3 regions of the Luteibacter sp. 9135 genome follow, and region 3 is predicted to be linked to each of the others. Evidence: predicted binding sites of a transcription regulator. Region 3 holds the regulator's gene; each other region holds the start of a gene.
What was found. The regulator FliA, encoded in region 3, starts transcription of late flagellar genes. The targets are predictions, from matches to a motif close to TAAAGTTTNNCNNNCNNNGGCCGATAA.
Positions count from the first base shown of each region.

Region 1: the regulator FliA is predicted to act here: its motif matches at 3,663-3,689, upstream of FA89_RS10140 (chemotaxis protein CheW).
Region 2: the regulator FliA is predicted to act here: its motif matches at 4,470-4,496, upstream of FA89_RS13655 (methyl-accepting chemotaxis protein).

Region 1 covers NZ_JQNB01000001.1:2,348,957-2,354,922, reverse strand. Annotated here, with positions in the region: gene cheD (chemoreceptor glutamine deamidase CheD) at 1-410, opposite strand, end outside; gene FA89_RS10150 (CheR family methyltransferase) at 407-1,282, opposite strand; gene FA89_RS10145 (methyl-accepting chemotaxis protein) at 1,285-3,012, opposite strand; gene FA89_RS10140 (chemotaxis protein CheW) at 3,097-3,612, opposite strand; gene FA89_RS10135 (chemotaxis protein CheA) at 3,959-5,935, opposite strand.
Region 2 covers NZ_JQNB01000001.1:3,200,864-3,206,829, forward strand. Annotated here, with positions in the region: gene FA89_RS19305 (glycoside hydrolase family 97 N-terminal domain-containing protein) at 1-239, opposite strand, end outside; gene FA89_RS13650 (S53 family peptidase) at 357-2,597, opposite strand; gene FA89_RS13655 (methyl-accepting chemotaxis protein) at 2,883-4,439, opposite strand; gene FA89_RS13660 (sialidase family protein) at 4,602-5,753, shown strand; gene FA89_RS13665 (TonB-dependent receptor) at 5,915-5,966, shown strand, end outside.
Region 3 covers NZ_JQNB01000001.1:49,031-54,996, forward strand. Annotated here, with positions in the region: gene FA89_RS00195 (flagellar motor protein) at 1-682, opposite strand, end outside; gene FA89_RS00200 (chemotaxis protein CheA) at 682-2,727, opposite strand; gene FA89_RS00205 (protein phosphatase CheZ) at 2,735-3,376, opposite strand; gene cheY (chemotaxis response regulator CheY) at 3,387-3,788, opposite strand; gene FA89_RS00215 (RNA polymerase sigma factor FliA) at 3,845-4,576, opposite strand; gene FA89_RS00220 (P-loop NTPase) at 4,573-5,448, opposite strand; gene flhF (flagellar biosynthesis protein FlhF) at 5,518-5,966, opposite strand, start outside.

The DNA.
Region 1 (5,966 bases), 2.3 Mb from region 3:
GCGAGCACGCGGCCGCCGCCGAAGATCTTGACCTCGAAGTCGTCACGGCGCCCGCCGGCCTTGAGGATGGCGTTGATCAGCTGTTCCATGGCGTCGTTGCCGTAACGCGCGGCGCGACCGACCGTGGAGCTCCAGCTGTCGCGCTCGCCGGCCGGCTCGGGCAACATGAAGTGGTTCATGCCGCCGATACGCAGGCGTGTATCCCGCACGCAGGCCGACACGCACGAGCCGAGCACGGTGGAGATCATCTCCTCCTGCCGGCTGACGTAGTACTCGCCGGGCAGGATCTTGACCGTGACCACTTCCTGCGCGGGATCCCAGAATCGCCGGATGTGTTCGAACCCCGGCAGCACCGCCTTGGGATCGAAATTGGCGAACGTCCTGGGCTGCGCAACGAAGGTGTCGCTCATGTGCGTTTCCGGTAGACCGTTCGACCGATCAGGTCGAAGTCCTCGGACAGTCCGTACATGGATTCCGAGTGACCGAGGAAGAGGTAGCCGCGGCTGTCCAGCATGCCGGCGTAACGGGAGAACAGGCGCTGCTTGGTCGGCTTGTCGAAATAGATGACGACGTTGCGGCAGAAGATGGCGTCGAACTTGCCCTGCATGGGCCAGTCGTGGAGCAGGTTCAGCGGCTGGATGGTAACCAGCTCGCGTAACCGCGGGTGCACCTGGGCAAAGCCGTCGAACGAGCCCTCGCCACGCAGGAACCAGCGCTTGCGCCTCGCGTCGCTCACGCCCGACAGGCGCTCGACCGGATAGACGCCCTTGCGACCGAATTCCAGCGCCTGGGGCGAGAGATCGGTGGCGAGGATCTTCGCGTCGATCTGGATACCCGTACGCTCCATGGCCTCGGCCAGCACCATCGCGATGGCATAGGGTTCTTCACCGGTCGAGCAACCGGCGGACCAGATACGCAGGCGGCCACCGTTGCGTTTTTCCTCCAGCCAGCGCGGCAGGAGTTCATCGACCAGCATGTCGTAGTGGTGCATCTCGCGGAAGAACGAGGTGACGTTGGTGCTGATGCAGCTGGCCAGTTCGCCCAGCTCGCCGTCCGGATCGCGGCGCAGGAGGTCGCAATAGGCGGCGAAGCCGTCGAGCTGCAGCGTGCGCAACCGCCGCAGCAGGCGCCCCTGGACCAGCTGGCGCTTGTGCTCGCCCAGGGAGATGCCGCAATGCTGCAGCACGAACTCGCGCAGGAAGGTGAACTCGGCGTCGCCGAGGTTCGGACCCGACGCGCTCGTCTGCGCGACGGTGTCGCTGGAATGGACGAGCGCGTTCATGATCAGAACTCCTTCCAGGCGCCTGTGTCGGCCGACTCGGCCGGACGGGATGCGCGGGTGGCGGGTGCGGCGACAGGCGTGCTGCGCACCGCGGCAAAGACGGTTTCCATTTCCTGCTGCGTGGCGTCCTTGCGCGGCGCCTTGGCGGCCGGCGTGGAGGAGGCGACGTTGCCGGTGACGCGGAAGAACGAGACCTGGCGGCTGAGCTCGGTGGCCTGCTCGTGCATGGCACGCGCGGCCGCTGCGGATTCCTCGACCAGCGCGGCGTTCTGCTGGGTCATTTCGTCCATCTGCAGCACCGCATGGTTGACCTGGTCGATGCCGGCGGACTGCTCGGAGCTGGCCGCCGCGATCTCGGCGACGATGTCGGTCACCTTCTTCACGCTTTCGACGATCTCGGCCAGCGCCTTGCCCGACTGGTCGACCAGTTCCGAACCGGCCCTGACCTTGCTGGCACTGTCGTTGATCAGGCCCTTGATCTCCTTGGCCGCACCCGCCGAACGCTGGGCGAGGTTGCGAACCTCGGTGGCGACCACGGCGAAGCCGCGACCCTGCTCACCGGCGCGGGCCGCTTCCACCGCAGCATTGAGCGCCAGGAGGTTGGTCTGGAAGGCGATTTCGTCGATGAGGCTGACGATGTCGGAAATCTTCTTGCTGGAGCTGTTGATCTCGCGCATGGCCACGACCGTCTGGGCGACCACTTCACCGCCCTTCTCCGCCTGCTCGCGGGCACCGCGGGCCAGCTGGTTGGCGTGGCTGGCGTTCTCGGCGTTCTGCTTGACCGTGGAGGTCATTTCTTCCATCGAGGACGCGGTCTGTTCCAGGCTGGAGGCCTGTTCCTGCGTGCGCTGGGAGAGGTCGTCGTTGCCGCGCGAAATCTGCTGCGCGGCGGTGCTGACCGAACCGGAGCCGTGGCGCACCTCGGTCACGATGGCACTAAGGCGCTCATCCATGGCGCGGAACGCCGACTGCAGCTGACCCAGTTCGTCGTTGCGCGTGACCTGCACGTCGTGGCCCAGCTTGCCTTCGGAAATCTCGTTGGCGATACCCACCGCCTCGTTGAGCGTACGGATGACCGAGCGGATCACCAGCACACCGATCAGCAGGCAGATCGCCAGGCCGATGGCGAGCGAGCCGATGCTCAGGGTGCGGATCAGCGCGTACTGCGAGGATTCGGTGGCGTAGATCTCGGAGGCCTCTTCACGCTTGGCCTCGATCAGCTTGGTCAGCTGCGACTGGCGATCCATCAGCAACGGACGCACCTGCATTTCCAGGACGTCCGAAGCGCCTTCGTCGGCCTGCTTCAGCGCGTCGATCATGTCAGCCTTGGCCTGGTCGTAATCGGACGCGGTGGCTTCCCATTTTTCGTACAGCTTCTTGACGTTGGCCGACATGGGGATCTTCAGGAACTCGGCCTGTGTCTTGTCGTTGTCCGCCTGGTACTTGTCGAACTCGGCCAGCTTCTGCTTCACCTGGTCGGCATTGCTGACCTTGGTACCGGCCTCGCCGAGCACCACGAACGACATCAGCGAATTGGTGGCGATGCGCGCGAGCATCTCCGAGGGTGCAAGTCCTTCCTGGTAGATCTTGCGCATGCCTTCGTTCTGGAAGTGCATGGCGCCCAGGCCCACGGCGGCGCCGCCGAGCAGCATGATCGTGAGCAGGCCGAGCACGCCGTAGAGACGACCGCGAACGGTCAGTGCGGGCTTCTTGAACTTGAACTTCTTCATTACGGTTCCAATCGGCAAGGTGCGGCAAAGGCAAACCGGGCATCGCGTGTCGCGGTAGCCGGGGCCACCGCCGCACGCTCAGGCTCAGGCGACGGCTTTGACATCCGTGGAGGCCAGGGCGGCTTCCAGCATCTGGGCGTCCTGCGGCTGAAGCAGGCGATCCACGTCGAGCAGGAGGACCATGCGCTCCCCGACGGAGGTCAGGCCCTTGAGGTATTCGGTATCGACCGTGGTACCCATGTCGGGCACCGGGCGGATGCTGCCGGGGGCGACTTCCACCACGTCGGAGACGGCGTCGACCACCACCCCGAACTGGCGACCGTTGACCATCACGATGACGGTGACGGTGGTGGCCGTGTAATCCTCGCGATCCAGGCTGAAGCGCAGGCGCAGGTCCAGCACCGGGACGATGGCCCCGCGCAGGTTGAGCACGCCCAGCACGTAGGGCGGTGCCTGCGGGATGCGTGTGACGGCTGTCCAGCCGCGAATCTCGCGGACGGCAAGGATGTCCACCGCGTATTCCTCGTTGCCGAGGTTGACGGTGAGATATTGCGCGGCCTCTTCGGACGCGTCGATGGCGGTATTGGCTGCTTGGTTCATGTCGTTCCCACGGCGGATCGGATCGGCGGTTCGGGACCCCTTCCCTTGGGGTATCGGCTATCCCCAGCGGAGCTTGAGGGCCAATTTCAACGGGATGTGCGCGGATGTGAGCCAGGCAGGCCCGGGCGGGCGGGCATGGGCCGCGCGCGCAGGACGGGCGGGCATCGGAACGGCGCGTATGGGACGGCCGCGTGTAGGAGCGCGCGCGTGCGCGCGACATGTTTTGCGGCCGTGAGCCCGGATCTGGCGCGCCAGCTCAGAGGTGATCGCGAGAGGATGTCGCGCGCGAGCGCGCGCTCCTACCTATGGACATGCACTGCGGGGGGAGTGCCCCGAGGTGCGGGCGTCAGGCGGCCTTGCGGCGGGCCTGGAGGCGCACCAGGCCGGCGACGTCGGCGATCAGGGCGACCGAGCCATCGGCGAGGATGGTGGCGCCGGAGATGCCGCTGACCCGGCGGTAGTTCGCCTCGAGCGACTTGACGACCGCCTGCTGCTGGCCGATCAGCTCGTCGACGAACAGGCCGATGCGGCTGCCCTCGCCTTCCACCACGATGACGATGCCCTCGTCGATGGTGCGGCGCTGGCCTTCGCAGTTGAACACGTCGAACAAGCGGACGATGGGCAGCCACTGGTCGCGGAAGCGGAACAGCTCGCCGCCGCCGACCACACTACGCAGGGCATCGGGCTTGACCTGCACGGACTCCACGATCGACACCAGCGGCACGATATAGGTTTCATCGCCCACCGCCGCCGTCAGGCCGTCGATGATCGCGAGCGTCAGCGGCAGCGTGATGGTGAAGGTGGTGCCCCGGCCCTGCACGCTGCGGATATTGACCGTGCCGCCCAGGTCCATGACGTTGCGGCGTACCACGTCCATGCCCACGCCACGGCCCGACAGGTCGGTGGTCGCGGCGGCGGTGGAGAAGCCCGCTTCGAAGATGAGGTCGGCCACGGCGTCGTCGGACAGATGCTCGCCGGAGCTGATGATGCCGCGCGATACGGCCTTGGCGACGATGGCGTCGCGATTGAGACCGGCGCCGTCGTCCGCCACTTCGACCACGATGGAGCCGCCGCGGTGGAAAGCTTCCATACGCAGCGTGCCGGTGTCGCCCTTGCCCGAGGCCAGGCGCTTGTCCGGCATCTCCAGGCCGTGATCGATCGCGTTGCGTACCAGATGGACCAGCGGATCGCCGATCTTTTCCAGCACGGTCTTGTCGAGTTCGGTGGTTTCGCCGCGCATGTCCAGCACGACTTTCTTGTCGAGTTTCTGCGCGAGGTCGCGGACCAGGCGCGGGAAGCGGTTGAACACCGTGCTGATGGGCAGCATGCGGATGCTCATCACGCTTTCCTGCAACTCGCGGGTGTGCCGACCCAGCTGGGCCAGGCCCTGGCGGAACATTTCCAGCTGCGATTCGTCCACGCCGTCGTTGAACTGGGTGAGCATGGACTGGGTAATGACCAGCTCGCCGACCAGGTTGATCAGGACGTCGATCTTCTCGATGCCGACGCGGACCGAGCTGGATTCGCTGTTGACCGCGGGTTCGCGGACGGCGCGTGGCGCGGCGGCCGCAACCGGCGCGACGGCCTCGACGACGGGCGCGGCCACCGGTGCCGACAGGCGCGGCGTGGCCGTGAGGTCACAATCGCCGTCGACCCAGTCGAACACGCCTTCGACGGCGGCGCGCTTGGCGCCGGCGTCCAGGCTCAGCGTCCAGCCGAGATAGGACGACTCGGCGTTCATGTCGGCCAGCGCGGGAAGCTTGCTGGTGTCACAGGTGACCGTGAGCGGACCCATGGCCTCCAGCTCGCGGAACATGCGTGCCGGATCGTTGCCGGTCTTGAGCAGGTAGTCGAACGGGCGGAACGCGATGTCCCAGCCTTCGATGGCTTCGACCGGTGCGGGGGCCTTGGCCGCCACCGGCGCGACCGGCGCCCCCGAGACCATGGCCGACAACTCGGCCAGGAGCGCCTGGCTTTCCGCCGTGGCGGCCGGCTGGCCGGCCATCGACAGGGACAGCATGTCGCGCACCGTATCGCCCGAGCGCAGCAGCAATTCGACGACGGCCTTTTCCATCGGACGGCGGCCACTGCGGACCTCGTCCATCAGGTTTTCGGCCACGTGCGTAAAGGCCGCGACGTCGGTGAAACCGAACGTGGCCGCACCGCCCTTGATCGAATGGGCGGCACGGAACACGACGTTGATCAGTTCCGGGTCTTCGGCACCCTCGTCCAATGCGAGGAGCGCCTGCTCCATGGCGTCGAGACCGTCGAGGCTCTCTTCATGGAACGCCTTGTGGAATTGCGCCAGATCGACTTTGGACATGGGGAACCCTGGATGACCGGAACGTGTAAGG
Region 2 (5,966 bases), 3.2 Mb from region 3:
TGTTCGGTGGTGCGCTGGAGGGTCAGCCCCTGCGTGAGATCCGCCGCGGTCGTCTTCAGGCCGAGTGCGATGGTGATCGGCGGGGCACTGCCGGGATCGCGGATGGTCAGCACGGGCCGACCGCCGTTCGCCACGATGAGCGTCGCCTGGGGCGAGGCGGCCATCGCGGGCACGGCCAGGAAGAGGGAGAGTGCCGGCACGAGCCGGCGAACGCGTGACACGGGCGAAGCAGCCTGCATGCGGACATCCTCACGGCAGCGAACACCGAGGGTTCCACAAAACGCCGGTGTGCTCAATGCGCCGCCGGCGCACGACAATCCCGTCCGCGGCGTGTCGCGCCGTGGACGGGGGCCTCGTCAGTGTTGCTTGTTGTACGCCTTCCAGGCCTTGGCCAGGTTGGCGGCGTTGACCGAGCCCAGACCGGAGGCGAAGCTCCAGCCAGGCTGCGCGGGGTAGGCCTCCTTGTACTTCTTCGTGGTGATCGAGGTCAGTCCGTAGGGCCCCGTGTAGGCATAGCAGTTGTCGGCACCCGTGGAGCAGTTGGTCGAAATGCCGCCGCGGGTGATGTTGTGGAACACGCAACCGGCGGTGCCGGTGGCGCCCTTGTCGGCATCGCACGCGGCCAGCGTGGCGGGTGCCGCGCCGTCGGCGGTGCCGTACTCGTTTGCGGCCAGGGCATAGAGCGTGGTCGCCGCCACACCCTGCTTCCGGCGACCGGTGGACTGGTTCACCAGGGCCTGGATGGCCGCGAACATGGGCGATGCCAGCGACGTGCCACCGCTGCCGTCGGCTCCGTTGGGCAGTCCCGGCGCGCACAGCGCGCTGGAATCGCACGTCACCGCGTAGGTGACATTACCGTAGCTGCCGGCGAACAGGGCCACGTCGGGTATGTCGCGTGCCCCGTCCTTCGTTGCGCCGTGCACCTTGGCCTGCCATGCCGGCTTCTCGTTGTACAACGCAGGCGCGCCACTGGAGCCTTCCGCCGTGAACGGCGTGTTGAAGCGGCCCAGTTTGGCGTACTGTGCCTGGCAAAATTTCACTGCGCTGGCATAGCCGTTGGCCTTGGCGGCCACGCCGTTGCCGCAGGACTCGTTCCACGGGATCTCGGGTACGTACGACAAGGCGCTGCCCAGCACGCTGTTCGGCTTGGCCGCGAAATACGTGGCCGTGGTCTTGTCCAGCACATCGGCCGTATCCGTGCCGCCCACCGCGGTAACGTACGGCGAGGTTGCCAGCGCATTGGCGCTGATGCCCAGCGTGATGAACGCCGAGCCGTTGTAGCCCGTGTTCACGCCGGAATCGCCGGTGGAAACGAACACCGAGATGCCTTCGGCAGCGGCCTGCTGCCACATGCCGTCCAGGGCGATCTTGGTGGCGACGTCCACATCCAGTTCGTCGAAGCCGTAGCTGGCACTGATGATGTCCGGTCGGTCGGCGCCGTTGATGAGGTTGTTGGCCGCGGTGTACACGCCGCCGAAGAAGTTGTTCGTGCCCGAGTCGTCGCAGGTGGCGACCTTCAGCGTGGCGCCCGGCGCCATGGCGGTGACCCACTCGGCGTCGAGCAGCGTTTCACCGGACTCCTCTTCGAACCCGGCGCTCACGTTCGGATCGATGCAGTTGGTGCTGGACAGGCCCGCTGCCGGCGGATTGACCAGGGCATAGGTGCCGCCATATTTCGCCAGGTCGAACGCCTTGACGAAGTTGTCCCAGTCCTCCTTGGGCATGTCGGCATCCTCGACCACCGCCACCGTGATGCCCTTGCCGGTGATGCCGGAGGCGATCAGCGGCGCGGTGCCGTACATGACGCTCATGTCGTACGGGGTGAGCAGCCGGATCTTGTCGCTGTAGGGAAACAGCTGCGGGCTGGCCTTGGCCGTCGCCACATCGGCGGAAGGACCCGTGGCGGGCTTGCGGATGAAGCCGGTGCCGGACGGATCGCGCGCGGCATGCACGAAGGGCGTGTGCTGCGCCTGGGGACGCAGGTCGGTCAGGCCGGCCACACCGGCCACGACGTCGCTCAAGGCCTTGGGAATCGTCACGTCGCCGGCGTTGGCCAGGTGCTGCTTCGCGTCCACCGCATAGTATTTTTCCTGCACGCCGAAGGCGTTGCGCACCTGCCCGGAGGAACCCGAGAAGTCGATCTGCATGTGGCTGGGATAGACACCGTTGACGGTGAAGCCCTGGGCCGTGAGATAGGACACGGCGGCGGCGAGATCGGCATCGGTGACGCCGAAACTCTTGCCGAAGGCTTCCGGCGTCAGCCAGCGACCGAAGCGGGGCGAGGAAGGATCGTTCTGTTCGGCGATCACTTTCTTCAGTGCGGCTTCGCGTTTCGCGCTGCGCTTGAGCACGAGTTGCAGGTGGTTCATCGGCAGGTCGTCGGTCGCGACCGAGGTCGCGGCCACGGCGTCCACCAGCGGAATATGGCTTCCGGCGATGGCTACACGTTGACGGGCATCCACCGTCTGCGTGATCCGTGGTGCCTCCGTGGTGTCGATATCGGCCACGGCGGAAGCGGCGGTTTGCGAGAATACGGCGGCGGGTGCTGAAAGCGCGCACAGGACTGCCGCGCACAGCAATGACTTGCGATACGTCATGGATCGTCTCCCTCGATTTTTGTGGTTCCCCTGTTTGCCGTGCGCGAAAGCTTCGGCACCGCTTTCGCCGACGCGGACCGGCCGCGTCTTCCCGAGGCAAATGGTTGCCCGGGAATGAGCCGAGCGTATTCCCTTGTAACGCGATTGAAAAGTGCGCTGGATCGCAAAAGACGCACAGACGTCTATACGTCTATGCGCTTTCTCATGCGTGAAAGATACAATGAAGCAAGTTATTGCGATCCGGGCGTCGTTGTGCACCAGGATCGCAATAACCTGAGGCTCGGATCAGGCCGCTTCGAGGCGGAACACGTCCACCGCGTTGCGCAGCAACTGTGCCTGTTCGGCCATGGATCGCGAGGCGGCCGTGCATTGCTCGACCAGCGCGGCATTCTGCTGGGTCACCTGGTCCATCTGCGTCACCGCGCGATTGACCTGCTCGATACCCGAGGCCTGCTCCTGCGACGCCGCGGAGATGCCGGTCATCACGCCGGACACCTGGTACACCGCGGCGACCACGCCCTCGATCGTCGATCCCGCCTCGGCGACCATGGACGAACCCTCGGCGACCCGCTCCATCGACGCGTCGATCAGGCCGCGGATCTCCTTCGCGGCAGTAGCGCTGCGCTGTGCCAGCGAACGCACCTCGCTGGCCACCACGGCGAAGCCACGGCCATGCTCGCCGGCACGGGCCGCTTCCACGGCGGCGTTCAGCGACAGGATGTTGGTCTGGAAGGCGAGCGAATCGATGACGCCGACGATGTCACCGACGCGGGCGGAGCTGGTCGATATGCCCGTCATCGTGTCGACCACGCGGGCCACGGCCTCGCCACCGCGCTTGGCCGTCGCCGAGGCGGTGCCGGCGAGGGTCGTACCCAGCATGGCGTTATCGGTGTTCTCGCGCACGGCGGCGGTCAGCTGCTCCATGCTTGCCGCGGTTTCCTCCAGCGACGCGGCCTGTTCCTCGGTGCGCTGGGAAAGGTCCGAATTGCCCTGCGAGATCTGTTCCGCGGCAATGGCGATGGAGTGGCTGGACTCCTTGATGCCTGTAACGATGCCGCACAGGTGGTCGCGCATGGTGGCGATGGAATGCAGCAGGCTCGACGAATCGTCCGCCTTCAGGTCCACGCGCACGGTGAGGTCGCCATCGGCGATGCGGCGCACCACTTCCGCGGCGTAGACCGGCTCGCCGCCCAGGGCGCGATAAAGACGACGCCCCGTCCAGACGCCCACGCCCGTGCCGATCAGCAGGCCACCCGCGGCGATGCCGAGCAGGGTGCGCCACAACAACGCGTAGCGCTCGCGCGAGCCCTGGTATTCGCTGGAGGCCACGTCGATCTGCAACTTGCGCAGGTCGTCCAGGTGCGAAAGGGCGCGCGGCAGCAGTACATCGACCGAGCCGTGCAGCAGTTTGTCGGCACCGGCGGTGTCGCCGGCCTCCAGGGCCTTGCGGGTCGCGGCGAAGCCCTGGTTCTCCAGCGTCTCGTACGAGGTGTGGAAGGCTTCGGCCAGTTTCCGTTCGTCAGGCGTCCAGTACGTGGCCGCGTAGGTTTTCCACTGCGCCTCCAGCGTGCCGCGATGCGAAAGGCTGGCAGCCACCGCATCGCGGGCCGGGAACCGCGAGGGGTCCAGTGCGGCCCGTGACAGCTGGGCCGCCTCGTCGCGCAGGCGATCGCTCACGATCGACAGCTGCTGGATGCAGACCGTGCGGTCCTCGTAGACGGTGCGCAGTGCCTCGCCCGTCGCCGAGAGGGCGTAAAGCCCGGACGCGCAGGTCGCCACCATCGCCAGGGCGAGTCCACCCGCGAGGATCGCCAATTGTGCCTTGACGCTTAACGTTGCCATTTTTGCTCATCGGTAGTCGGTGCTTCCTCGTCAGCGGCCACGACGAGCCGAACTGGAGTAAAAATTTGGCAAAATTGAGCTTTCAGAAACTTCTGTTCATATATGAGCGTGTTTGGTGAGGATAAGGTGAGTGATCGCCCGGCGCTCCTGAAAGGTCATGCCATGTTCGATTCGCTACCGCGCCGCCCCGTGGTCCGTAGCTACGCCGCCTTCGCTGCCGCCGCGTGCCTGGGCCTGGCACTGGTGACCCCCACGGTGGTGGCCGAGCCGGGCGACCCGTGCCACGCCATGGTGAGTCGCGACTTCGTCGCCGATCCCTCGCCGACGGCCGCCAGCCACGCCGGCACCCTCGTCGATACCCCGCACGGGCTGGTGGCGGCGTGGTTCGGTGGCAAGCAGGAGCGCGATCCCAGCGTGGGCATCTGGCTCGCACGACGCGACGCGAAGGGATGGACACCGCCGCGGGAGGTCGCCACCGGCGTCCAGGCGGACGGATCGCGGCTGCCCACCTGGAACCCGGTGCTGTTCCGGTCGCGCGCGGGTAGCCTGCTGCTGTTCTACAAGGTGGGCCCCGACCCGCAGCACTGGTGGGGCATGGTGATGACCTCGCGCGACGACGGCGCGCACTGGTCGGCCGCCCGCGCGCTGCCGCCGGGCATCCTGGGACCGATCAAGGACAAGCCGGTGCAACTGGCCGATGGCGCTATCGTCAGTCCGTCCAGCACGGAGCAGGGCGACTGGCATATCCATATGGAACGTTCCGACGACGAAGGCCGCACCTGGCAGCGCGAGCCCGACGTGGCCTCCGCAGGCATCGACGCGATCCAGCCCAGTCTGCTGGTACATGGCGACGGTACGTTGCAGGCGATCGGCCGCACGAAGCAGGGGCGCTTGTTCGACACCCGCTCGCATGACGGTGGTCGACAGTGGTCGCCGCTGCGCCTGCTCGACATCGACAATCCCAACGCGGGGATCGACGCGGTGGCCCTGGCCGACGGGCGCTACCTGCTGGTCTACAACCCCACGCTGCCGGGCAAGGACTGGTGGGACGGTCGAGGAACCCTCGCTGTCGCCCTGAGTGCCGACGGGCACCACTGGAAGCGCGTCCTCACGCTGGAGGACCACCCCGGCAAGGAATACTCATACCCCGCGATCATCCAGTCGGCGGATGGCCGCGTGCATGTGCTTTACACGTGGGAGCGATCGCACATGCGCCACGTCGTGATCGACCCCACGCGGTTCACGCCCGATGCGTGCTCCGGCATAAATGTCCACGCCGAACAACGCCCCCCGAAAACCAAGCAGGCGCAATAACTTGCGACTTTTACGTAACGCGCATGTAACCGTTGTGTAAACGTTTACGCGATGTTAGAAGGTGAGGCGTCGGCCTTCACGGCGCCGGCAATCCCATTCACTTGCATCTCGTCCACGGGAGGGTCCCGTGCGCACGGTCATGCCGCTACAGGGGCCTTCCCATGCCGACATCGCGTTTCTCGCGTCGCCTTCCGCTGCACGCGCTGTGCCTCG
Region 3 (5,966 bases):
TCGAGACCAGGCCTTCGACGAGGATCTCTCGCATCTGCGAACGGCGACGCGCCAGGCCCTTCAGTCGCGAGGCCATCGGCAGGGCCAGCAGATTGGCCAGCCCGATGCCGTAGATGGTGGCGACGAAGGCCGCGGCGATGCCGTGCCCGAGCTTGCTCGGGTCGGCCAGGTTCTGCATGACCGACATCAGGCCCATGACGGCGCCGATGATGCCCATCGTGGGGGAGTAGGCACCGGCGTTCTCGTAGACCTTGGCCGCCTCGATGTCGTTGTGCTCGCGCGCGAGCACTTCCACTTCCAGCACCGAGCGCATGGCGTCGGGCTCGGTGCCGTCCACCAAAAGCTGAAGCCCCTTGCGGATGAAGGGGTCGGACTCGCGCTCGATCGAGGGTTCCAGCCCGAGCAGGCCGGTGCGCCGGGATATCTCGCTCCAGCCGACGATGCGGCCGACGAGGTTCTCCGACTCGATATCGGGCGGACGGTAGACCCAGGGCAGCATGCTCCAGGCGCGCTTGAGCACGGGCCCCGGTGTCTGCACCAGCAGCGCGGCCAGCGTGCCGAGGAAGACGATGACGAAGGCCGCCGGGTTCCACAGGGCGTCGAGGCTGGAGCCCTTGAGGATGGTCCCCACGATGATGACCACGAAGGCCAGGATCGTGCCGACGACGCTGACGATATCCATCAGACCGCCATACGCAGCGACGGCAAGACCTGCCCGCTGTCGTCGGCCAGGCCAGACAGGTCGAGTACCAGCGAAATCCGCCCGTCGCCCGTGATGGTGGCACCCGCCACGCCGGGCACGTCCTTGAGGAACGGACCGAGCGGCTTGGCCATGACGTCCTCGCGGCCGAGCACTTCGTCGACCAGGCAACCCAGGGTCTGGTGGCCGATCTGCACGACGACCACATGGCCGCCCTTGCCGCCGGTGCCGGCCCAGTGGCCCAGGTCGGCCAGCGGCAGCGCGCGCTGGCGATGTGCCGCGACGATACGGCCGTCCAGTTCCTGGATCTGCCCGGGCACCAGTTCGAACACCTCGCTGACGTTGGACAGCGGCAGCGAAAGCAGCCGATGCCCCACGCGCACCATCAGCACGCGCATGATCGCCAGCGTGAGCGGCACGGAGAGGCGCACGGTGCTGCCGTGGCCCACGCGCGAGTCGATGGACAGCGTGCCGCCCAGTTCGACGATCTTGGTCTTGACCACGTCCATGCCGACGCCGCGGCCAGAGATGTCGGACACCTGGCTGGCCGTGGAGAAGCCGGGCCGGAAGACGATCTCGTAGCACTCGCGCTCGTCCAGGCGCGCGGCCTGCTCGGCATCCATCAGGCCCTTCTCGACCGCCTTGCGCCGGAGCACTTCGGGATCCATGCCCTTGCCGTCGTCGGTGACGGTGATGACGATGCGGTCGCCATACTGGCCGGCCGCCAGGCGCACGGTGCCCAGGCGCGGCTTGCCTTCCGCCGCGCGTGCGTCGGGCATCTCCACGCCGTGGTCCACCGCGTTGCGCAGCAAATGGACCAGGGGATCGGCCAGGGCCTCGACCACGGTGCGGTCGATGTCGGTGTCCTCGCCCTCCGTGACCAGCTCGATTTCCTTGCCGAGCTGGCGGGCAAGGTCGCGAACGATGCGCGGGAAACGGGAAAACAGCTTGCCGACCGGCTGCATGCGCATGCGCAGCACGGCGTTCTGCAGGTCTTCGGCGACGCGCTCCAGCTCGCCGATGGCGCGTTCCATCGGATCGTTGCCACCGCGCGGCGCCAGGCTGGTGAGGCGGTTGCGCACCAGCACCAGTTCGCCGGCCGCGTCGACCAGGCTGTCCAGCCGGTGGGTGTCCACACGCACGGTGGTGTCGGCGGTGGAAGAAGCGCGCTTCTCCGCGCTGGCGGCCGGGGCCGGGGCCGACGCGACGGGCGACGGTGCAGCGGGCGCCGCAGCGACCGGTACCGCAACGGCGACGGGAGCCGCCGGCGGCACGATCGCCCCCGGGGCGGCCGCACCGTGCAGGGAATCCAGCAGCGCCTCGAATTCGTCGTCGCTGATGGCGTCGTTGTTCGCCACGGGCGCCGGTGCCACGGCGACGACCGGGGCGGGCGGCGGCGGAGCGGACGCACCCTCGGCGCCGGGCGCACCGGTGCCGTAGAGCGAGTCGAGCAGGGCTTCGAATTCGTCGTCGTTGATCGTGCCCGACGGTGCCGCCGGTGCGCGATCGGTACGGGCGGCATCGAGCATTGCCTCGAATTCGTCCTCGATCGGGTCGTAGGTCTTTTGTGCGGCGGGGGCCGTCGGCGTCGACGCGGCCGCCGAGATCGGCACGGCAAGCGCCACCGGCGGCGCGGACACGGCGCGACCGGGGATCAGCAGGCGATCGAGCAGCGAACGCGGCGCGGGCTCGATCGGCACGCCGCCGTCGGCGGCACGCATCATGTCGTTGAGCAGGTCGAGCGATTCGAGCAGCGCGTCCATATAGGCGGCGTGCAGCACGATCACCCCGTTGCGGGCCTCGTTGAGCAGATCCTCGCCGCGATGACACAGCTCGACCATCGCATTGAGGCCAAGGAAGCCCGCCCCGCCTTTCACCGTATGGAAGGCACGGAACACCGCGTTAAGCAGCTCCACGTCGTGCGGGGAGGCTTCGAGATCCACGAGCTGTTCGCCCAGGCTCTCGAGCAGTTCGCGCGCTTCGATCAGGAAGACATTGAGCAGCTCGTTGTCCAGCTCCACGCTCATAGGGTACTCAGAAACCGAATTCGCTGAGGAGCCGGTCCACTTCGTCCTGGCTGACCTTCTCGGCAGCCGGCGCATTGCCGCCCGCGAGCGAACCGGTGAGACGGACCAGCTCGACGAGCGAGGATTCGACCTTGGCCATGAAGGCCTCGACCTGGGCCACGCGCTGACCGGAAAGATCCTGCCATGACTGTGCCTCGACCATCTCGCCCAGCCCGATGTCGCAGCTTTGCGCGAAGTCGCCGACACGCACGGCCAGTGCCGTGGCGTTGGCACCGAACGCCGGATCGGCGTGATCCAGCACCAGGATCTCATCGGCCTGCTTGGCCAGGGCCTGCGCCTGGGGACGCAGCTTCTCGCTGAAGTCCAGCGTGCGATGGGCGGCCGTGGAACTCATTTCGAGAACGTCGCGCAGATGCTTGCGCGCGTCGCTCATGTTGCCCGGCACGCCATCGGTGGAGATGTCGGAAGCCAGGCGACGCGCGGATTCGTGCAGGTCGCGCGCCAGGTGGCCCAGCGCCAGGAACAGGTGCTGCTCGCGGCTGCGGATCAGGTCGTCCAGGGCTTTCTCGAACGCTGCCGAGTCATCGGCGCCGAGCAGTTCACGCAACTGGGGGGCCACGTCCTGGCCGGGGGAAAGCATCGTGTTCATCGTCATTCCCTCAGCCCGCTGCCGCGGCAAGTCGTTCGAATATCTTGTCGAGCTTTTCCTTCAGCGTCACCGCCGTGAAGGGCTTGACCACGTAACCGTTCACACCGCTCTGCGCGGCGGCGATGATCTGGTCGCGGTTGTTTTCCGCGGTGACCATCAGCACCGGCATGGACTTCAACGCTGCATCCGCGCGAATGGCGCGAAGCAGGTCGATGCCCGTCATGTTGGGCATGTTCCAGTCGGTGACGACCAGGTCGATGGGCTGCGCGCGCAGCAGCGCGAGCGCCGCGTTGCCGTCTTCAGCCTCCTGGATGAGCGTGTTGGTGAAACCCAACTCGACCAGGAGGTTCCTGACGATGCGCCGCATGGTGGAAAAGTCGTCCACCACGAGGATCTTCATGTTCTTGTCCAAAACTGCTCTCCGCCTCGTACGCTTTTTTCTTTACCGGCGACGGCAACGCGATGCCGTCACTGCTTGTCTTTCCAACCTGACATGCGTGCGCGGAGGCGAATCAGGGCCTGGCCATGGATCTGGCACACCCGCGACTCGCTCACACCCAGCACCGCACCGATTTCCTTCAGGTTGAGCTCTTCATCGTAGTACAGGGACATGACCAGCTTTTCGCGTTCCGGCAAGCCGTCGATCGAATGGGCCAGCGCATCGCGCAGTCCGTTCTTCTCGAAGTTGCCTTCCGGACCCGCGGCGTCCGGGTCCGCCACGTCGATCGCCGCGCCTTCGTCGCCTTCCGGCGCCGTGAGGCTGAGCAACCGCGCGCTCGCCGCGTCGGCCAGGATCTGGTTGTACTCCATGGCGTCGATGCCCAGCCGCTTCATCACTTCCGCGTCTTCGGCGTCGCCACCCGTCTCGTTCTCGATCTGCCTCGTCACCTCCGCCACCTCGCGCAGCTTCCGATGGACGGAGCGCGGGGTCCAGTCCGTCTTGCGCAGTTCGTCCAGCATGGCGCCACGAATGCGGATTCCCGCATAGGTCTCGAAGCTGGCCGCGCGAGTCGGCGAGTAATTCCTTGCGGCCTCCAGCAGTCCGATCATCCCGGCCTGCATCAGGTCGTTCGCATCCACGCTCGGCGGCAGGCGACCCATCAGGTGATAGGCGATCCGGCGCACCAGCGGTGCATGCGTCCTGACCAGCTGGTCGGCCGAAACCTTTGTTACTTCAAGGTATTCGCTTGCAACACTCACAGTGGCAGCCCTCCCCCCATGTGGTTCCGTTCGGCGAAAAAGCCGATGCGGCCCTGCACCCGGGGTTCGGGTTCACCCCATGTATCGACCGACCGGGCAAGATTCTTGAATCCCACGGCCGAACGGCTGCTCGGCCAAGCGTCGACCACGGCCGACTGGCGGCGGATGGCCTGTCGCAGGTACTCGTCGTGCGGCACCATGCCCATGAAATCCAGGGACACGTCCAGGAAACGATTGGTCACGCGGGCCAGCTTCTCGAACAGCTGGCGGCCTTCCTGGGCGTGGCGGACCATGTTGGCCACGATGCGGAAGCGGTTGACGTCGAATTCGCGGCTCATCACCTTGATCAGCGCGTAGGCGTCGGTCAGTGAGGCCGGCTCGTCGCAAACCACCACCACCACCTCATCCGACGCGGCGGCGAACATCGACACGCTGTCGGAGATGCCGGCCGCGGTGTCGACGATCAGGTATTCCGGGGCCACGGGGTATTCGTCGAATGCGCGGATCACCGCGGCGTGCTCGATGTTCGGCAGCTGCGCCATGCGGCGCGCGCCCGAGGTGGCGGGAATCACCTTCAACCCGTGGTTGGCATGGAGGATCAGGTCCTCGATGCGGCACTCGCCCTCGAGCATGTGGCCCAGATGGCGCGTGGGCTGCAGGCCGAGGAGCACGTCGATGTTGGCCATGGCCAGGTCCGCGTCCAGCAGGACCACGTCGCGCCCGCCCATGGACAGCGCCATGCCCAGGTTGACCGCCACCGTGGTCTTGCCCACGCCGCCCTTGCCGCCCGCGATCGCGATGCTGCGGGTGGGGCGACGGTCGGCAAGCCAGTTGAGTCCGGCGGCCTGGGTGGAATCGACGTGTGTGCTCATGAAGGAATTCACTGCCGTGAAAGGGTGTGCGGATGCGGATGCCGTAGTCACGTTACTTCAGTTCCGGGGTCAGGCGAGGGCGGGCGTGGCGGCGAAGCCGAAACGGTCGGCGAGAATCGCGTCGTCCGGTTCGTCGTTGCGCTGCCTGACCAGTTGGGCCGCGAGGCAGACGAGCTTGCGCGCGTCCGCCGAGGCGATGTCTTCCGGCACGCGCTGGCCGTCGGTGGTGTAGTCCAGCGGCATGCCGTGCCGGATGACGGCCGAGAGGGCGCCACCGATCAGCGGCGCCTCGTCGAGCTTGGTCAGGATCGCGGCCTGCGGGGACAGCGGCGCGTAGGCGCGCACGGCGTTGTCGATCGCCTGCGCCTGCGCGTTCGCCGCGAGCACCAGGCACACGCGCACCTCGGTCATCGCCCGCAGCGTTTCGAACTGCTGCTGCAGCTTGGGGTCGTTGCCGGCCAGGCCGGCGGTGTCGATCAGCACCGTGTGCTTGCCGCGCAGCTGCAGCAGTACGTTGC